Regions from separate parts of the Paenibacillus sp. PK4536 genome, predicted to be linked through region 1. Evidence: a T-box and tRNA genes for the amino acid it is inferred to sense, from the RefSeq annotation. Region 1 holds a T-box; the other holds one or more tRNA genes.
The links. A T-box is a leader RNA that pairs with one kind of tRNA and senses whether it is charged. The one in region 1 lies ahead of PO903_RS00190 (valine--tRNA ligase), so its partner is inferred to be a tRNA-Val.
Positions count from the first base shown of each region.

Region 2: it encodes a tRNA-Val, which carries the amino acid that the T-box ahead of PO903_RS00190 (valine--tRNA ligase) is inferred to sense. The anticodon was not compared.

Region 1 is NZ_CP126313.1:27,338-38,056, forward strand. Features, by position in the region: gene PO903_RS00185 (bifunctional folylpolyglutamate synthase/dihydrofolate synthase) at 1-1,043, opposite strand, end outside; gene PO903_RS00190 (valine--tRNA ligase) at 1,054-3,723, opposite strand; T-box leader at 3,787-4,047, opposite strand; gene PO903_RS00195 (RluA family pseudouridine synthase) at 4,130-5,086, opposite strand; gene hemL (glutamate-1-semialdehyde 2,1-aminomutase) at 5,083-6,390, opposite strand; gene hemB (porphobilinogen synthase) at 6,430-7,434, opposite strand; gene cobA (uroporphyrinogen-III C-methyltransferase) at 7,561-9,111, opposite strand; gene hemC (hydroxymethylbilane synthase) at 9,116-10,066, opposite strand; gene PO903_RS00220 (precorrin-2 dehydrogenase/sirohydrochlorin ferrochelatase family protein) at 10,104-10,719, opposite strand, start outside.
Region 2 is NZ_CP126313.1:1,353,726-1,364,444, reverse strand. Features, by position in the region: gene PO903_RS06300 (ATP phosphoribosyltransferase regulatory subunit) at 1-485, opposite strand, end outside; gene PO903_RS06295 (acyltransferase) at 797-2,011, opposite strand; gene PO903_RS06290 (acyltransferase) at 2,136-2,669, opposite strand; gene ppaX (pyrophosphatase PpaX) at 2,666-3,319, opposite strand; gene lgt (prolipoprotein diacylglyceryl transferase) at 3,327-4,382, opposite strand; gene hprK (HPr(Ser) kinase/phosphatase) at 4,395-5,333, opposite strand; gene PO903_RS06270 (ABC transporter ATP-binding protein) at 5,694-6,824, opposite strand; gene PO903_RS06265 (PucR family transcriptional regulator) at 7,109-8,278, opposite strand; tRNA gene PO903_RS06260 (tRNA-Lys) at 8,433-8,505, opposite strand; tRNA gene PO903_RS06255 (tRNA-Tyr) at 8,531-8,615, opposite strand; tRNA gene PO903_RS06250 (tRNA-Phe) at 8,633-8,708, opposite strand; tRNA gene PO903_RS06245 (tRNA-Asp) at 8,747-8,822, opposite strand; tRNA gene PO903_RS06240 (tRNA-Thr) at 8,851-8,926, opposite strand; tRNA gene PO903_RS06235 (tRNA-Val) at 8,933-9,008, opposite strand; tRNA gene PO903_RS06230 (tRNA-Met) at 9,020-9,096, opposite strand; tRNA gene PO903_RS06225 (tRNA-Ser) at 9,159-9,250, opposite strand; rRNA gene PO903_RS06220 (23S ribosomal RNA) at 9,328-10,719, opposite strand, start outside.

The DNA.
Region 1 (10,719 bases):
TTCTTGTAATGATACGTCTGCGGTACACTTTTGACAAGCATAGCAGCCCCTTCAGGATTATGCGCTCCATCTAATACAATCGTTGGCTCACCCGGCATTTTCTCTAACCGTCCTGCCCAGAACGTATGCTTAAATCCCTCGAGCAATCGCTCATCATCTAATACAAAAGCAGAATATTGACGCAGTATTTCCAGCGCCATCATCGCTACACCTGCATTAGCACATTGATGCTCTCCTTGCATCGAAATCGTAATATCTAACTCACGGAAAAGACCTTTATAACGGAAAACTTGCTCTTCTTCATCACCAGATATACGCTCTGCTGTGTATTGATCACCAACGAGGTAAAGCGTAGATTTACAAGCTCTCGCTTTAGCACGTAGCACTTCAATCACTTCTGGCTGATCGACACTACTGACTACGGGAACACCTGGTTTAATAATGCCTGCTTTTTCACTAGCAATCTGCTCTAAGGTATCTCCTAGAATATCTGTATGGTCATAGCCTACGTTCGTAATGACTGACAGTATAGGATGTACGATATTGGTAACATCTAATCGCCCGCCAAGACCTGTCTCCCAGATAACAACATCGGGATAACACTCTTCTGCATAATATAAAATCGCAAGCGCAGTTGAGACTTCAAACATCGTTGGTGATCCTAGATCTGTTGTCGCCATTTGCTCCACTAAAGGATACAAACGATTAGCTAGACGGCATAACGTCTCTTCAGGAATATCTACACCGTTATATTGAAAACGATTTGTGAATTTGGTGATATAAGGTGATGTAAATGTACCTACATCATAACCGCACTCCAATAAAACACTTGTCAAAAAGGCACAAGTGCTTCCTTTACCATTGGTTCCTGCAACATGTACAAATTTAAGCTTACGATGAGGATTATTCAATAATTCCATAAGTCCTTCAATACGAGATAATCCCGGACGAATACCAAAAGGAATTAGACCATTAATCCATTCCACCGCTTGTTCATAGGTATGAAAAGGGGCTTGTTGCCCCTCCGATGTTCCATGTTCCATCTTCTTCACCTTACCCTTTCAACTCTTCAATACGGGCAAGAACTTTTTCACGTTTTTCCGAATAATCTGCTTGTTTAGCACGTTCTTCTTCGATCACTTTAGCAGGTGCTTTAGCTACAAATCCTTGATTAGCTAGCTTTTTGTCAACACGTTCTACTTCAGAAGTCAGTGTAGCCACTTCTTTTTCCAAACGAGCGATTTCTTGACCAATATCTAGCAATCCTGCAAGTGGTAAATACAATTCTGCTCCTGTAATGATCGCTGTCATCGCTTTGTCTGGTACAGCGAGATCAAGACCCGACTGGTACTCAGAAGTATTGCTGAAACGACGAATATATCCTTCGTTAGACTGGATAATATCGAGTGTTTTTTGATCTTTGGCTTTAACCATCAATTCTATTTTTTTGCTCATCGGTACATTTACTTCTGCACGGATATTACGAACAGCACGGATCAGATCCATCAACAGGTTCATTTCTTCTTGTGCGGTTGCATTTTCCAAAGCAGGATCAAATTCAGGCCAAGCCGCAAGTGTAATCGTGTTGCCTTCATGCGGCAAATGTTGCCAGATATCTTCTGAAATAAATGGCATAAATGGATGAATCATACGCAATGTACGATCCAATACATAAGCCAATACCGATTGCGTTGTTTTCTTCGCTACTGCATCTTCACCATACAAGGACAACTTAGCAATTTCGATATACCAGTCACATAGATCATCCCAGATAAAGTTGTATAATAAGCGACCGGTTTCACCAAATTCATAAGAATCGATTAGACGTGTAATATCACGTGCAGTCTCGTTCATACGATGTAAAATCCAGCGATCTGCTGTACTCAGTTCCCCACTCAAGTCAATATCTTCATAACGGAAACCTTCCATATTCATCAATACAAAACGGGAAGCATTCCAGATTTTATTTGCAAAGTTACGTGCTTGTTCTACACGTTCGAGACGGAAACGTAAATCTTGTCCCGGTGTACTGCTTGTTGAAAGCATATAACGCATCGCGTCTGTACCGTACTGTTCAATCACTTCAAGTGGATCAATACCATTACCCAATGACTTGGACATTTTCTGTCCATCAGCTGCACGTACTAGACCATGCATCAATACATCTTTGAATGGAATTTGATCTGTAAATTCAAGTGCTGTAAAGATCATACGTGATACCCAGAAGTAAATGATATCATATCCAGTTACCAATAAATCTGTAGGATAATAACGTTTCAAATCTTCGGTTTCATCCGGCCATCCCAATGTAGAGAAAGGCCATAAAGCAGAGCTAAACCAAGTATCCAATACATCTTCGTCTTGACGTAATGTTTTACCTGCATGTTCAGGCAAATGGCTTGGGTCTTCTGTAGCTACGATAATCTCGCCTGTTTCATCACAATGCCATGCTGGAATACGATGTCCCCACCATAATTGACGGGAGATACACCAGTCACGCACATTTTCGATCCAGTTCAAATATGTTTTTTCAAAACGATCCGGTACAAAGTTGACACCTTCACCTTGTTTTTGCGCTTGAATCGCAACATCAGCAAGTGGTTTCATTTTAACGAACCATTGAGTAGACAAATACGGTTCTACAACAGCACCTGTACGCTCACTATGTCCTACTTGGTGTACATGATCTTCAATCTTAATCAATACGCCTGCTGCTTCCAAATCTTTAACGATTTGTTTGCGGCAATCGCTACGATCTAAGCCTTCATATTGAGCTGCATTTTCATTCATGGTGCCTGTCTCATCCATCACTACGATCTGAGGCAAATCATGACGATGTCCCATTTCGAAGTCATTCGGATCATGGGCAGGTGTAATTTTTACAGCACCACTACCAAATTCACGGTCAACATAATCATCAGCAATAATCGGAATTTCACGTCCGGTAATTGGCAAGACTATCATTTTGCCAATCATATCTTTGTAACGTTCGTCTTTGGGATGAACTGCTACAGCTGTATCACCAAGCATTGTCTCTGGTCGAGTCGTTGCTACAACAATATGTCCACTACCATCTTGAAGTGGATATTGTAAATGATAAAGGTGTCCGTTCACTTCTTTGTATTCTACTTCGATATCGGATAGAGCTGTACGTGCTTCAGGGTCCCAGTTAATAATGTATTTTCCACGATAAATGAGACCTTTGTTGTACAACTTTACAAATACTTCACGAACGGCTTTGGACAAACCTTCATCCAATGTAAAACGTTCACGTGAATAATCGAGAGAAAAGCCCATTTTCGCCCATTGCTCATGAATGTTAGCTGCGTATTTATCTTTCCATTCCCATACTTTTTCTACAAATTTCTCACGACCCAAGTCATGACGAGTAATACCCTCTGCACGTAGATTCTGCTCCACTTTGGTCTGTGTCGCTATCCCTGCATGGTCTGCTCCAGGAAGCCAGAGTGCATCGAAGCCCTGCATACGTTTGGTACGTGTCATAATATCTTGTAATGTAAAATCCAGAGCATGTCCAATATGAAGCATACCTGTTACGTTAGGAGGTGGAATAACAATGGTGTACGGCTTAGCATCAGGACGTTGCCCTGCTTTGAAAAAGTCATTTTCCATCCAATAATCATACCATTTACGTTCTGCCGATTTAGGATCATACGTGGTCGGCATTGAAGTTGTTGCTTGATTCTCATTCGTATCTGCCATAGTAAATACCCCCCATATTTGTAGTCATTTTGCTAAAATTCTCAATAAAAAAAGCCCTTCGTCTCAAAGGACGAAAGGACTTAGCTCTCGCGGTACCACCTTTGTTTCGCCCATGTATAAAAAAGCCCATGAACGACACTCCGAGGCAGATAACGGCTGCTACCGGTCTATTCTATATATAGTGTTAGAATAATCCTCCACTTTATATTCAAATAAACAACTCCCAGGCGACTTCGATATACCGTATCCTATAGAACCTTTCAGCGCAGCAGTTCTACTCTCTTGAGGACGATATTGTCTACTATTCCCGTTCAAGGTTATTGAGATCATGAATAAATCAATATTTACTCCAAATCATACCTGTTGCTAGTATCAAAGTCAATAAAAAACCTGTCATAGAGCTGACTTAAGGACGAGGTATACCTAATTGATCGACTAATTCGGTCATATCTTCAGGTAATGGATCATTTACAGTCATCGTTTGCTCTGTAAATGGGTGTTCAAAGGTCAACTGTTCTCCATGAAGCGCCTGTCGGTAAAATTCCTGACTGCCTCCATAAAGGACATCACCTATCAACGTATGTCCAGCATCACTCATATGCACACGAATCTGATGGGTTCGTCCTGTTTCTAAGGTTAAACGAACAAGACTTGCTCGAGCTGAACCGTATATTTTCTCAACATGAGTGATCGCTTCTTGCCCTGTAGGAGAAACACGGCGGCGCTGTTTGTGATGGCGATCTTTACCGATTGGTTGATCAATCACCGTTAATCCATCACTTACTTTGCCTTGCACAATCGCGATATATTTGCGATCAATCGTTTTACAACGCATCTGCTCATCTAACTTCGATAAAGCAAATTCATTTTTAGCATATAATACAGGTCCTGTTGTATCTTCATCTAAACGATGGACATGACGAACAGCACACTTCTGATTCGTTTTTTGATAATGATCAGCGACGGCATGTGCTAAAGTAATCGTTGGGTCAGAAGCTTCAGAAGGATGAACATTCATGCCAGCTGGCTTATGCATCACCAGAACATAATCATCTTCATACAGTACTTTGACACGATCATGCGGCCGAGGATCAAATCCATAATCCATCGGTGGAAATAGGCGAAGCCGGATATGGGCTCCGTCTATTTTCACTTCACCTTTGGAATGAAGTCTACCGCTTAATTTAACTGGAACCGACACTTCTTCTAACCACTGCATAACTGCTTTATGTCTGGCATTGCCTCCTGCTTGTAGAAGATCATTATGCGGTGTGATTTCTAACCATTCTCCATCTCTTACCGAACATTCAGCAAGAATAGAAGGTGACTTGTGATCAGATACAGCATTAGATGCATTGATCATGATTGCAAAGACTTCATCACTTCATAATGAGCTGCTATCGTCTGTTCAATATCTTCGTCACTATGAACACCCGATACAAACATACCTTCAAATGGAGATGGAGCTACACTGATTCCACGATCTAACATGGCTCCAAAGTAACGCTTGAACACATCCATATCACTTGCTTTGGCAGACTCATAATCAGTAACCGGTCCTGCTGTAAAGAATGGACAAACCATCGAACCTACACGATTAACAGTCAACGGAATACCAAACTCAGCCGCATTCTTTTCAAAACCTGCTTGCAAACGAGCAGAGATATTTTCTAAACGCTCATAGACTGCTGGTGTTAACAGACTCAATGTTGTATACCCTGCTGCCATCGCTAATGGATTACCGCTTAATGTTCCTGCTTGATAAATAGGTCCTGTTGGAGCAACTTGCTCCATAATCTCACGTTTACCACCGTACGCACCTACAGGTAAGCCACCACCAATGACTTTACCTAGACATGTTAAGTCTGGGGTTACACCATAACGTCCTTGTGCACAATTCAGATCGACACGGAAACCAGTCATCACTTCATCAAAAATAAGCAGACTACCATATTGAGTTGTAATATCACGTAATCCTTGTAAAAATCCAGGTTGTGGTGGAACAACACCCATATTACCAGCAACAGGTTCTACAATAATACAAGCAATCTCTTCACCAAAGCGTTCAAAAGCCAAACGCAACGATTCAAGGTCATTATAAGGAACGGTAATTGTATTGGTAGCTACTGATTCAGGGACACCCGGACTATCCGGCAAACCTAATGTCGCTACACCAGAACCTGCTTTGATCAATAGACTATCAGAATGACCATGATATGAACCTTCAAATTTCAAAATCTTGTTACGCTTGGTATAGCCACGAGCGAGACGAATCACACTCATCGTCGCTTCTGTTCCCGAGTTAACCATACGAACAATATCCATAGAAGGAACACGTTCTACGACAAGCTTCGCCATTTTCGTTTCTAATTCAGTCGGTGCACCAAAGCTTGTTCCTTTGATCGCTGTTTCTTGTAGCGCACGTACCACATCAGGATGCGCATGCCCCATAATGAGGGGTCCCCAAGAACCGATATAATCAATAAATACATTACCATCAATATCATATAGGCGTGAACCTTCACCACGTTCTGCATAAATTGGAGTCAATCCTACTGTTTTGAATGCACGAACAGGACTATTTACGCCTCCCGGAATATATTGTTTTGCTTCTTCAAAAGCTTCTCGTGAACGTTCATCACGACGAACAGAATGAGTAGATTCCATGAGCAAATACCTCCATCAATTTATTTATTTTTAGCTGAATTATTGTTCTTCACGTAACCAGCGCACAACGTCTTTGGAGAAATAAGTAATAATCATATCTGCTCCTGCACGTTTGAAGCCAAGCATCATTTCAGTTACGATCCCGCGTTCATTAATCCATCCGTTTTGTGCAGCGGCTTTGACCATTGCATATTCACCACTTACATTATAAGCAACCAAAGGAAGATCAAAGTTCTCACGCACTGCACGCAATACGTCCATATAAGCAAGAGATGGTTTGACCATCAACATATCTGCGCCTTCAGCAACATCACTTTCTGCTTCACGCAGTGCTTCACGCACATTAGCAGGGTCCATTTGATATGATTTGCGATCACCAAATTGTGGTGCCGATTGAGCAGCTTCACGGAATGGACCGTAGAATGCTGACGCATATTTAACTGCATACGACATGATCGGAATATCTTTATATCCTGCTGCATCTAAGCCTTCACGAATCGCATACACAAATCCATCCATCATATTGGAAGGAGCAATAATATCTGCGCCTGCTTCCGCTTGGGATACTGCTGTTTTTACCAACAATGCTAATGATTCATCGTTATCCACTTCTGCTTCAATATGACCATCACATTCATGTGCATGTACAACACCGCAATGTCCATGATCTGTAAATTCACATAAACACGTGTCTGCAATCACTAATAGGTTCGGGTAATTTGCTTTGATCCAACGAGTCGCTTGTTGTACCAGACCATCTTGAGCATAAGCACCTGTACCTACACTATCTTTTACTTCAGGGACTGCAAATATTAATACTGCTGGAATACCCAGATCCACTATTTCTTGAATTTCAGCTTGCATCGTATCTAATGAAAAATTATATACGCCAGGCATGGACGAAATTTCTTCTTTTACATTCGTACCATACGTAACAAAAACAGGTTGAATAAAATCACTTTTATGCAATATGGTTTCTCTTACCATGCTACGAATAGCAGGCGTTTTGCGAAGACGACGGTGACGTGAAAAAGGTTGGCTCATAATAACGATATTCCTCCTTGAATGTATATATCTTATTTGTACTTATCATTCTTGCTAGACTAGATAAATAAAACCGACCAGCACTTGCAAGGTCGGCATATCTGATGTCGATCATCAATTTACATATTACACATCTATTAATACATCAGCATTCCAACGACAAAGAACATCTAACAATCCTTCAATCGTTGCTTCTTCAGCTAATAATCCTACTTTGAGACCTGCTTGTTCAGCAGTCAAAGCGGTCTGTGGACCAATACAAGCAATCATCGAGTGCTCTAGTGCTTGTACAGGATCTTCAATGCCCATACTTTTTAAAGCAGCCAGTAAATTAGTGACTGTTGAAGAACTGGTAAATGTCACTGCATGAATGGCTTCTTCTTCCAGCAACTTACGCAATTCGATATCGTCTTCTCCAACCATAACGGTCTCATACGTATCAATCTCTGTTACTTCCATATTCATTGTACGCAGTGTATCGGGTAACCATGAGCGTGCTAGGTCGCCACGTGGTAATAGAATATGCTGTCCAGCTTGTAATTGACCTTCTAAGCTGTCCAGCAAGCCTTCTGCTTGGAACTTCTCTGGTAAAGGCATAGCTGTAATCCCATGCAATCGTAAAGCCTCTAATGTAGCAGGACCGACAGCTACAATCTTCGCACGATATAATGCACGAATATCTTGAGCATGTTGTCTCAAATGTTCAAAGAAGTACTCTACTCCATTAACACTTGTGAAGAATACCCAATCATATTTTTGCAAATTCGATAAGGCTGTACCGATATTTCGTATACTTTCTTCAGCAACAGGTAACCTTGTCTCGATCACTGGATACTCGTAAGGTTCTCCACCCAGTTCATCGATTCGGTTCACCAGTTCACTCGCTTGGCTACGTGCACGAGTCACCAGAATTCGCTTCCCGAACAGAGGCAACTCTTCGACCCATTTTAAATGTTCACGCTGGTTCACCACTTCGCCTACCACAATTACAGCAGGGGGCTTGAATCGTGCAGCTTCAACTTTCGCTGCTATATCTTCAAGTGTACCTACCAACGTCTCCTGCTCCGCTCGTGTTCCCCAACGGATCAAAGCTACAGGTGTAGAAGTGGGTCGTCCGTGCTTCATCAATTGCTCGCTAATATAGCCGATCTTGGCAACGCCCATCATAAAGACAAGTGTACCTGTAGCGTTAGTCACCTTATCCCAGTGAATACTTTGATCTAATTTATCTGGACTCTCATGCCCTGTAATAATCGATAAAGAAGAAGCAAAGTCACGATGAGTTACAGGAATACCAGCATAAGCAGGCACAGCAATCGAAGAACTGATACCCGGTACAATTTCGTAGGGAATCTGATGTTGACGCAGTAATTCAGCTTCTTCTGCTACTCTACCAAAGATCGTCGGATCTCCACCTTTAAGGCGCACGACCACTTTGCCCTGTAGAGCTAAATCAACCAATAACTGATTAATCTCTTCTTGCTTCATTGTATGACGATCAGGCAATTTGCCGACATAGATTTTCTCGGCTCCTGGCTTGGCTTGCTTGAGCAACCGTGGACTTGCTAGACGATCATATACAATGGCATCTGCAAGACCTATGCATTCCCAGCCCCGAAGCGTTATTAACTTCAATGCTCCAGGACCTGCCCCTACCAAATACACTTTACCGGTCATACACTCATCCCCTTACTTCTGCCAGTATCCGATCTGCTCCCTGACTTTTCAGTTGTGCTGCTACAGCAATACCCAATGCTACAGGGTCTGTACCCTGCATCGTTTCTTTCAACATAATACTACCATCCGGTGTAGCAACCATTCCTGTTAATTGTATAATATTTTGCTCTTCAGTCCCATCCGAACTTTGTAGACGTACAGCATAGGCACCAATAGGAACCTGACAGCCCCCATTTAATTCAGACAAAAAAGTACGTTCAGCTGTTACAGTTACCGCAGTGAGATCATCATTATACAAAGACAGCAATTGCAACATTTCAATATCATCTGCACGACATTCGATTCCAAGTGCCCCTTGCCCTACTGCTGGCAGACAGATTTCTGTCGGTAAAAAGGAAGTGATTCGATCAGACCAGCCCATACGTTCCAAGCCTGCCGCTGCTAACATAATAGCGTCAAAGCCTTCGGTTTCAAGCTTACGCAAACGTGAATCAATATTCCCACGAATCGATTCGATTTGTAGATCAGGACGATATAACTTGAGCTGACTTGCACGTCTCAAGCTACTGGTACCCAGTCTAGCTCCTTGAGGAAGTTCTTCTAAGGAACAACCTGTACGTGTAATTAAGCAATCTCTAGGATCGACTCTTGGAGGAATTGCTCCATTGATAAGCCCTTCTTGTAATTCAGAAGGCATATCTTTCATACTATGCACAGCCATATCGATCTCACCATCAAGTAACGCTTGCTCGATCTCTTTGACAAATAGACCTTTTCCGCCGACTTTAGATAAAGTCACATCCAGAATACGGTCTCCTTTGGTAATAATCTTTTTAATTTCAAAATGAACATCTAATCCCTGCTCTTCACTAATCGCTGTTAACGCATCAATCACATGACCAGTCTGCGTCAAAGCTAGAGCACTTTGTCTACTCCCTACTACAATCGTACGCATATATTCATCTCCTGAGCCCATTGTATTCAATAGTCTATTATTCTATTGATTGGTTGATCCAGTGTTCTATTTGTTGTTCATCCCAGGGTTCAAAGATCCCCTGACGAATCTCTTCTAAAATAGAAAGTGACATCGCTTGATGTAGCAATGATTTACGTAAAGATTCATCGCTTACTTTTTGAGCAATGGTTTCTCGTAAATGATACAGAAAATCAATATAAATCTCATATTCGTTACCGAAATGTTGATTGATTTCTTTTACAATATACCGACCTGCTAAAGGTCCTGCACCTGAGGTTGTTACAGCTATCGTCAATCGTCCACGACGAATCACATTCGGATTGATAAATGTACTTTGTTCACGCTGATGAGCTACATTTACAGGAATACGATAAGTTTTGGCTTCGGTAGCAACCTGATTATTGATCTCTGGCACCGAAGTCACTGCATGTACTAGAAAATAAGGTCTGTAACCAAATTCACTAAGTTTCTCATCTGAAGTACAGTGATAAGCTATATCTCCTGTCTGATACTCACGAGCATGCCAGATCAACTGTTGCTGATTGACTAACTGTTGTAACTTAGGAGTCAGTGTAGGGCTGATAATCGTAAGTATCGCTCCTGCTTGAAGTAGAGATATACTTTTACGTTCA
Region 2 (10,719 bases), 1.3 Mb from region 1:
AGTGAAATTTTGAATGTTTCTACTCCTGCTGCTTGCAATGAAGCAATCGCTAAAGCAATCACTTCTGCATCTCCTTCAGCCGAATCATTTCCTACTAATTCTGCACCGGTTTGAAAAAATTCTGTCTCCCGTCCCGCTTTTTCTTCAATCGAGCGGAACACATTGGCATGATAAGACAGACGAACAGGCAATGATTCTTCTTTTAAAACAGAACCCATTACACGAGCGATCGGTGTGGTCATATCCGAACGTAATACCATCGTTGTTCCACGGTTATTTAACATTTTATATAGTTTGCGATCTGATGTAGAACTAGCTACACCAACCGTATCATAATATTCCATTGTAGGCGTTATAATCTGACGATAGCCCCACTCAGACATGCAGTCCAGTACATTGCGTTCAATATGACGCAATTTGGTTACAACATGCGGTAGATAATCACGTACACCTGCGGGCTTTTCGAATCCTTTGGGCTTGGACAAAACAGTCACCTCTAATTGATCAATATTTTAACGCTTTAAAGTGTTACTTTGCTAATAAAGTAAAGGATATTGGATATAATAACACAAATCGATATCGACCGTCAACGCAACTTTACCTGTAAATATGTATTCCAAAGTAGATGGGTTTATCAGATTTTTATATTTCTAATTGTATCATTAACCATACGATCAACCTAACTAATCCTAGCTAATCATATCTCACATTATTTCCCGGAAAATAAAAAAACCACCTTAGCTTTAAAGGTGGTTTTGCACATACAGACTTCAACTGAATCATGTCATGACAACTGTTAGGGACTTGGTCTTTTCACAGCGTCTGTTTTGGTTGTACGACTATTTGATTTTGCTTGTTTTTTGTTTTTGTGTCGTCCAGATAATGAAGCTGGAATACTGCCTAGCAATACCCATGAGAACGATACTCTTCTAAAGACCATTTGTACGAAGACGGCTGAAATGATTAATGCACATAACATTCCGCCATAGATCCAGATAAAATAACCTAATGTGCCTAATGTAAGAAATTCTCTTGTTTCACGATAGTAAGCCAATACAAATGGATGAACTAAATAAATCGCAAACGATAATTCTCCTAATCGGCGCATAATCGCTAATACCCATTTGGGAGCTATCCGATTAAGAATAAAAGCAGAGTGAAGTAATACTAATGAAGATAACATCGTATATACATTCCACATCAGTTCATAGACTAACGAATCTAACCATTCATTGGTCATACGAGCACTATACCAGATTTGTACATAGATCAATCCAGTAACTAGCCAAGTACCCCACAACAATATCGTACTAACTCTTTGCCTTTCAGACATGTCTGTCCATTTGCTCATGAGCCATGCACGAAATGGTTTGAAATAAATCGCTACAAATGCACCCATCATATAGTAAGAGAAATATGAAATCGCCAGACTGCCTTTTGTAGCATAATGAAGATCGTACTTATTCCAGATTACGAATCCCCACTGCAAAGCAAGCCCGATTGGAATCGCCCAACGTGCTACCCAACGCTGACTTTTCAGCAAAGCAAGCATAATTGGAAATAGAAGATAGAACTGCACACTAATAAATACAAAATACAGATGAGTATAGGCAGAACCATGAGTGATCGCATACCAGTAATCCCCTAACAATTGAAGTGGGGGATCATCTAATTGACCACGCTGAGCAAGCTTATACCAGAAATACAAAGCCGATATCAAAACATACGGCAACAAAATATAGAGCATTCTTTTTTTATAAAAGCTCCCGATTAGTTTGCCTGTAAGTGGTCTGTCATAGTAATTATAAAACAATACAAAACTACTCAAAAAGATAAATGAAGGTGTTCCATACTTAAAGAAAATATTTAGAAAATTAAACAGATAATAAATCGACGTATTCATCGCTTCTGTCGTTGCCACCGATGTAGAATGAACATGCAGTACCCCAATAATGGCAATCGCACGGAAGAAATCAAGCTGTGTTAGCCGTTCCTTCTTTATTTGATTCAATGTAAAAGCATCCCCTTATTCTTTAAAATGGTACATCAATATGATGCAATATTTCGACTTATTCTGTTCCCGAACAAGTCCAGAAATGCTGCGCTCTTGTACCACAACGCTCTTGTAAAGCTATTTAATGCAGTAGATCTTCATCATTTTTGAGATTTATCGTATTCTCCGGATTGCGACGAGTTAAGACACGCAACGGATTACCACCAACAAATGTACCTGCGGCTACATCTGTATGTACAACCGATCCAGCAGCAACGACTGCACCATCACCAATCGTAACACCTGGCAAAATCGTAGTATTTGCTCCAATCATCACTTCATCGCCAATCACTACATTCCCTAAGCGATATTCACGAATTAGATATTCATGAGCAAGAATCGTTGCATTGTATCCAATTACCGTATTTGTCCCAATCTTTATTTTTTCCGGGAAAAATACATCCACCATCACCATCAGTCCAAAAGCCGTATCTTTGCCGACTTCCATATGTAGCAAGTGGCGGTAAATCCAATTTTTCCATTCCAAGATTGGACAATACCGCGCAGCTTGAATACATATAAAGTTCCGAACGCCTTTCCACGGGCTGACTGTGCGATAAATCTGACGCAAGGCATTAGGTCCCTCTTTGACAGGAAAACGCTCGGTTTTTCTCATCGATCGACCGTATCGCCAAGCACCAATTCATATAGATCACTCATGCTGTGCAAAATATACTGTGGATGATACTTGGACAGCTCTTCCTCACCTTTAAGCGACCAGGCAACAGCCGCTGACATTACACCTGCTGCTGATGCAGACTGCAAATCGGCAGGACTATCACCCACCATCAGTGTACGCTCAGGAGAAGAACCTAGAGCTTCCATAGCACGTTCAATCGGTTGAGGATGAGGCTTGGTATGCTCAACATCATCCTGTGTAATAATCACCTGCATAAATTGGTCCAATTGAAACATTTCCAATACTTTGAGCGTATTCGGACGAATTTTGGTTGTCACTACACCCAATTTAATCCCTGCTGCTTGTAAACGTGTTAATACTTCGTTCACTTCTGGAAAAGGAGCCACCATCGCATCATGATGAATCGCACTATACTCACGATATGCTGTAACATAAGAAGTTACATCGTCCACACCTGAAAAAGCACGTAGTTGCTGTTCCAAAGTTAATCCCATATGAGGAATAATCTGTTCTCTAGTTAATGGATTCAATCCATTACTTTCCAACGTATTGATAAACGAAGCAATAATCAACTCATTGGTATCTACAATCGTTCCATCCAAATCTAATAAAACCGTATCAATCATAAATTCACTACTCCTTGCGTTCATTGTGAATCTTATCTTCTTTTGGATGATCATATCTATCTTTAGCAGTAGATGATGAATCAACCGTTGGTGCTGAAGAAGATCCTGTAGCTTTATCGTGTTCTGTGTCTACTTCATGTTGAGCTACTTTAGATGACACAATAGGATCACTATAATGCTCTTTAGATAGACCTGCACGACGACGAATAATGATTAACAGAATAGCCGCTACAATCAAGATAAGCGATAACAATTGGGATACTCGGATATTTCCGTATCCTGGCTCAATCGCTCCCTGTTGGAATCCAAACCATGTCATTGGAGTCCAAAGACCATTTACAATAGCAACTAACCATTGCGGACCTTCAAAAGTAAGACTATCTGTACGAAGTGCTTCAATAAAGAAGCGTCCAATTCCATACCAGATCAGATACGAGAAGAAGATCTCTCCACTACGTACGAAAGCACGACGGCGTAATACACATAAAGCAATTACACCAACAAGGTTCCAGATCGACTCATACAAAAAGGTAGGGTGATGGAACACGCCATTCACATTCATCTGATTGACGATAAAATCAGGCAAATGAAGATTACCTCTTAAAAAAGATTCTTCTACAGGGCCACCATAGGCTTCCTGATTTACAAAGTTCCCCCAACGCCCAATCGCTTGTCCGACAAGCAAATAAGGTGCACATAAATCCATAATTCGCCAGAAGCTATATCCTTTTTTACGTGTATAAATGATCGCACAAATAATCGAACCTATTAATGCACCATATATAGCGATACCGCCATTCCAAATTTTAAAAACATCCCAAAAGTTATCTCTATAATCCGGCCAGCGAAATGCTACATAATAGATACGTGCTGCAATAATAGCGGAAGGAACACCGAATAGTACCAGATCCATAAAAAATTCTTGTGGAATCCCGAATCGACGTCCTTCACGAATTAATAGCAATAACCCGACTAATGCGCCGGTACCTAGAATTAATCCGTACCAGTGCACCTGAAGCGCTCCGATTGAGAAAGCAATCGGGTTAATTAATGATGTCCCCATGTAACACTCTCCTTAGTCCAGTTCATCCAGATCTTCAGCAATCGTTTCCGTTAATTTATGAGTAAATTGCAATGCTGCATTATAACCCATACGTTTTAAGCGGAAGTTCATCGCTGCCACTTCAATAATAACAGCTAGATTTCGTCCTGGGCGTACTGGAATCGTTACTAAAGGTACATCTGTATCAATAATACGTGTCGTTTCTTCATCCAATCCGATACGATCATACTGTTTTTCTTGTTGCCATGCTTCTAAGCGCACGACCAGAGTAATTCGTTTGTTGTTACGAATCGCACCTGCACCGAACAAAGTCATCACGTTGATAATACCGACTCCACGAATTTCAAGTAGGTGGCGAATCAATTCAGGAGCTGTACCATGAAGCTGATTATCCGAAGTTTGACGGATTTCTACCGCATCATCGGCAATCAGACGATGTCCACGTTTGACGAGTTCTAGAGCTGTTTCACTTTTACCAATACCACTACTACCTGTAATCAGCATTCCTACACCATAAAGGTCTACCAATACACCATGAATCGTAGCCGTTGGTGCTAATTTTTTCTCCAAAAAACCTGTAATACGGCTGGATAAAATCGTTGTCGCCAGATTGCTACGTAAGACAGGAACATTATGCTCTTCACTGCTCGCAATCAACTCTTCAGGTACTTCAAGTCCACGTGTAATTACAAGACAAGGTGTCTCATCATTACAAAGGCGTTTCATACGATCTGCTTTTTCTTCATGAGTTAACATTTTGAAAAACGCAAGCTCGGTTCTACCTAGAATTTGTACACGTTCTGTCGGATAATATTCAAAATACCCTGCCATTTCTAATCCTGGTCGGTTCAAGTCATCTACCATAATATTTCGTTTTAAGCCAAGTCCTCCAGATACAACTTCAAGCTGGAACATTTGTACCAATTCTGAAACTTTCACATGTTTGGCCATTCTGTTCTTCCTTTCTCTAAGTAGGTTGCTTATCCTGTATGGTGTATTCTATGTGATTCATAATCCAAAGCCAAACGATCATCGCCAAAAAGATAGATTTTTCACAAACCATCCTTTTCCGCACTGTACATAATATGTCCAATGTACTCATCGTAATAGAAAATGCTAGTTAAATCAATTATATTGGCAGATTCACTTACAAATCTATAGATTGTTTACACGTCTAACTCTACTACATGTTCATTATCCGATATGCGCATTTTATCATAAAAAAAGACTTACCCTTCTGATCGAAACCAGAATAGTAAGTCTTTTATCGAATGTTCAATCAGAACTTCTTACGTTATATGATGTAACGGATTAAGAAGGATCTGTGTAGAACAAGTTATCTTGAGATTCTGTATCAAAAATATGAACTTTGTTCATATCAATAGCCATAGTTGCTGTAGCGTTATCACGAGTAGTGGAACGACCATCAACACGAGCAACAACAGTATCTGTACCTACACCGCTCAAGTATAGCAACATTTCATGACCCAAGTTCTCAGATACGTCTACTTTAGCTGTAAAAGCAGTCGCTGGAGAAGCTTCTAAGAATACAGGCTCTTCATGAATATCTTCTGGACGAACACCCAGAATCACTTCTTTACCTGTGAATCCTTGGTCTTTCAAGATTTGTGCTTTACCACCAGGGATAGCAAGCTCAACACCAGCAGCGCTGAATGTTAGACCGCCTGATTTTTCGGACAATGTACCACGGATAAAGTTCATTGTAGGAGAACCAATAAAGCCCGCTACGAACATATTACGTGGGTGATTGTACAATTCTTCTGGAGAAGCTGCTTGTTGAATAATACCATCTTTCATAACAACGATACGATCACCCATTGTCATTGCTTCGATCTGATCATGCGTTACATAGATAACAGTCGTTTGAAGACGTTTAGCTAGTTTAGTAATCTCAGCACGCATCTGACCACGAAGTTTAGCATCCAAGTTAGAAAGAGGCTCATCCATCAAGAAGACTTGAGGATCACGGACAATCGCACGTCCCAAAGCAACACGCTGACGTTGACCACCAGAAAGTGCTTTTGGTTTACGATCTAGCAAATGCTCGATATCGAGAATTTTAGCTGCTTCACGTACACGTTTTTCGATTTCGTCTTTTTTCACTTTACGCAATTTCAAACCAAACGCCATATTAGAATATACATCCATATGTGGGTACAAAGCGTAAGATTGGAATACCATCGCGATATCGCGGTCTTTTGGAGCTACGTCGTTAACAACGCGATCGCCAATGTACAATTTACCTTCTGAAATTTCTTCCAGACCAGCAATCATACGAAGAGTTGTAGATTTACCACAACCTGAAGGTCCAACCAGTACTAGGAACTCTTTATCCTTGATATCCAAATTAACGTCGATAACTGTTGCTTTGTCAGAACCCGGATATTTCTTGAAAATGTGTTCTAAGCGTACGCCTGCCATAATAATAGCCTCCCTGGAATATGAATGTCATTTTGTAATTAAAAGTGTAATAACGTTACATCATAGAGCATATGTCCTTGATCAATCCGTAGTCTGATTTGTAATATCGAGTAGAGTTTACAACATCTTTTCGATAAGTTATAACTTCATTTCAATAGTAAAATCAGCTATGAATTACGGCTGCGAAGGTGATAACGATCGCCTATGTAACCGATTTCTTTTTCTATTATTATCTTACCCTAATCACGCCAAGACATCTATCGACAAACTATACAAAAAAATCATCAGCTTTTTGTCACTTTATACAATAGCAGTGTTAACTTCATCAAAACAGCGTCTTCAAACCGCCGTACATCCAATTCCGTCTCCTGCTTAATTTTGTCCAAACGGTACAATAATGTATTACGATGAATATACAATTGCTTTGCCGTCTCACTAACATTACAGTCCATTTTGAAAAAAGTCTCCAACGTAGCCACTGTCTCTTCATCAGCCAGCATATCTGAATATTGATCTGCTCTAGCTACAAACTCTGCACGGTCTTCATCAGGAATCCGGTACAATAGACGCTCCAAAGACAGTTCCCAGGGAAGATGAATATGATCTTTAACATGAAAAAGTCTACCTAGAGTGACTGTTTCTTTCAATAGAGAGACTTCAGCCAGTAATCGTTCACTAGGAACAATCGGCTTGGATACACCAATATGAAATATACCTACCCATTCACTAGCAATCAATTCATACAATCCTAATGAAAAATCCATCAGTACATCTTCTTCCGTATCTTCTACTTCTATATCAGAGTCACGACCATGACTTTGTTTTAAATCAGAACTATCTTCAATCAGTTCACGATTTGTGAGGATAAACCATTCATTTGGGGATAATGGCAATAATAATACTTCTCCACCAAAATAACTATATAATAGCTTCTCTAATTCTTTGGTTGTAAGCACACCCGTCTGAAGACTATCCGCAATTAATAAAAAAGGAATCATCGAACTGGTTAATCTTTCTTTCAGAAGATACCCATCCGGAATAATCGCTTTTGACTGCCCCATATCTAGCTGCTCTGTCATCCAAGCACTTAGCTGTTGTATCCCTTGTTCACGAATAGACAATGAAGAAGGCTGACTTGCTGTAGCCATAGATGCTGTAAATGCAGGCAACAATAACTCTAACAATGATCTAAGCTTACGGATAACATATTGATGATCACTATCTAGTGACTCTTCTGAATCTTTGGAAGTACTAGAAGCATTTAAAGAAATAGCTTTCGGTTGAATCTGCCATAACGTAACTATAGCAAGATCTTGCTTCACAGCGATCCATCCACTTTCTTCTCGACCCGCTCGATACGTATCTGATTCCCAATCTTTCACAGCCACAGACTGTTCTTCAATACGGTAATCTATGATTGATTCAATATGTTCTTTTAATGTACTCCAGTTCATATCATAAATTCCTTCCATAGCTAGAATCATACATTGATGGCTACTTATTATATAGATAAAAAATCAACATAATAAGACTACTCCATCAAATTATACAAAAAAGCAGACAAAACAAAAAGCACCCTGCTGATTAGCAAGATGCTTTTTAATATGATGAGTCATGAAGGGCTCGAACCTTCGACACCCTGATTAAAAGTCAGGTGCTCTACCGACTGAGCTAATGACTCATATTAAGTTTAAAGTAAATAAAACTGGTGGAGGCTGATGGATTCGAACCACCGAACTCGGAGAGAACAGATTTACAGTCTGCTGCGTTTGGCCACTTCGCTAAGCCTCCATAATGAATACAAAAAATGGTGGCTCGGGACGGAATCGAACCGCCGACACGAGGATTTTCAGTCCTCTGCTCTACCGACTGAGCTACCGAGCCATAACATATTCATTATATATTTTATTTAATTAAAAAAATGGCGGAACCGACGGGATTTGAACCCGCGATCTCCTGCGTGACAGGCAGGCATGTTAACCCCTACACCACGGTTCCAGGGTTATATAACTTTTTGAAATAAAAATGGTGCCGGCGAGAGGATTTGAACCCCCGACCTACTGATTACAAGTCAGTTGCTCTACCAACTGAGCTACACCGGCATATGGTGGTGGAGATTGACGGGATCGAACCGCCGACCCTCTGCTTGTAAGGCAGATGCTCTCCCAGCTGAGCTAAATCTCCAGGGATATGTATGGTAGCGGCGAAGGGAATCGAACCCCCGACCTCACGGGTATGAACCGTACGCTCTAGCCAGCTGAGCTACACCGCCACATTTAAAAACTAGTCTTTCATGATATGCTGTCCACTATTCTTATTTAACATAAGATCTAGTGGCGGAGAGAGAGGGATTCGAACCCTCGCACCGCTAACGCAGTCTAACCCCTTAGCAGAGGGTCCCCTTATAGCCACTTGGGTATCTCTCCATGTTAAATCATATACAGACAGGTTAGTTGCTCCCTGAAAACTGAATCCGAAAACTGAAACATCGCGTTTGTAGATTTTGGATAAGCCCTCGACCGATTAGTATTGGTCAGCTCCATGCCTTGCGGCACTTCCACCCCCAACCTATCAACCTCGTCGTCTACAAGGGGTCTTACATACTGGGAAATCTCATCTTGAGGGGGGCTTCACGCTTAGATGCTTTCAGCGCTTATCCCTTCCGCACGTAGCTACCCAGCGATGCTCCTGGCGGAACAACTGGTACACCAGCGGTGCGTCCATCCCGGTCCTCTCGTACTAAGGACAGCTCCTCTCAAATTTCCTACGCCCACGACAGATAGGGACCGAACTGTCTCACGACGTTCTGAACCCAGCTCGCGTACCGCTTTAATGGGCGAACAGCCCAACCCTTGGGACCTACTTCAGCCCCAGGATGCGATGAGCCGACATCGAGGTGCCAAACCTCCCCGTCGATGTGGACTCTTGGGGGAGATAAGCCTGTTATCCCCAGGGTAGCTTTTATCCGTTGAGCGATGGCCCTTCCATGCGGTACCACCGGATCACTAAGCCCGACTTTCGTCCCTGCTCGACGTGTCTGTCTCGCAGTCAAGCTCCCTTATGCCTTTACACTCTTCGAATGATTTCCAACCATTCTGAGGGAACCTTAGGGCGCCTCCGTTACACTTTAGGAGGCGACCGCCCCAGTCAAACTGCCCACCTGACACGGTCCCTGTACCGGATCACGGTACGAGGTTAGAACTCAAATGCGATCAGGGTGGTATCCCAACGGCGCCTCAACCGAAGCTTGCGCTCCGGTTTCTACGGCTCCCACCTATCCTGTACAAATCGCACCCCAGTTCAATATCAAGTTGCAGTAAAGCTCCATGGGGTCTTTCCGTCTTGTCGCGGGTAACCTGCATCTTCACAGGTATTAAAATTTCACCGGATCTCTCGTTGAGACAGCGCCCAAATCGTTACGCCATTCGTGCGGGTCAGAATTTACCTGACAAGGAATTTCGCTACCTTAGGACCGTTATAGTTACGGCCGCCGTTTACTGGGGCTTCGGTTCATAGCTTCGCTTGCGCTAACCACTCCCCTTAACCTTCCAGCACCGGGCAGGCGTCAGCCCGTATACTTCGCCTTGCGGCTTCGCACAGACCTGTGTTTTTGCTAAACAGTCGCTTGGGCCTTTTCACTGCGGCCCCCTCGTGCTATTCACACTACCGGGGCACCCCTTCTCCCGAAGTTACGGGGTCATTTTGCCGAGTTCCTTAACGAGAGTTCTTCCGCGCGCCTTAGAATTCTCTTCTCACCCACCTGTGTCGGTTTACGGTACGGGCACCTGCTTCCTGGCTAGAGACTTTTCTTGGCAGTGTGAAATCATGACCTTCGCTACTACAATTTTCGCTCCTCATCACAGCCTGGCCTTAGGGTATGCGGATTTGCCTACAT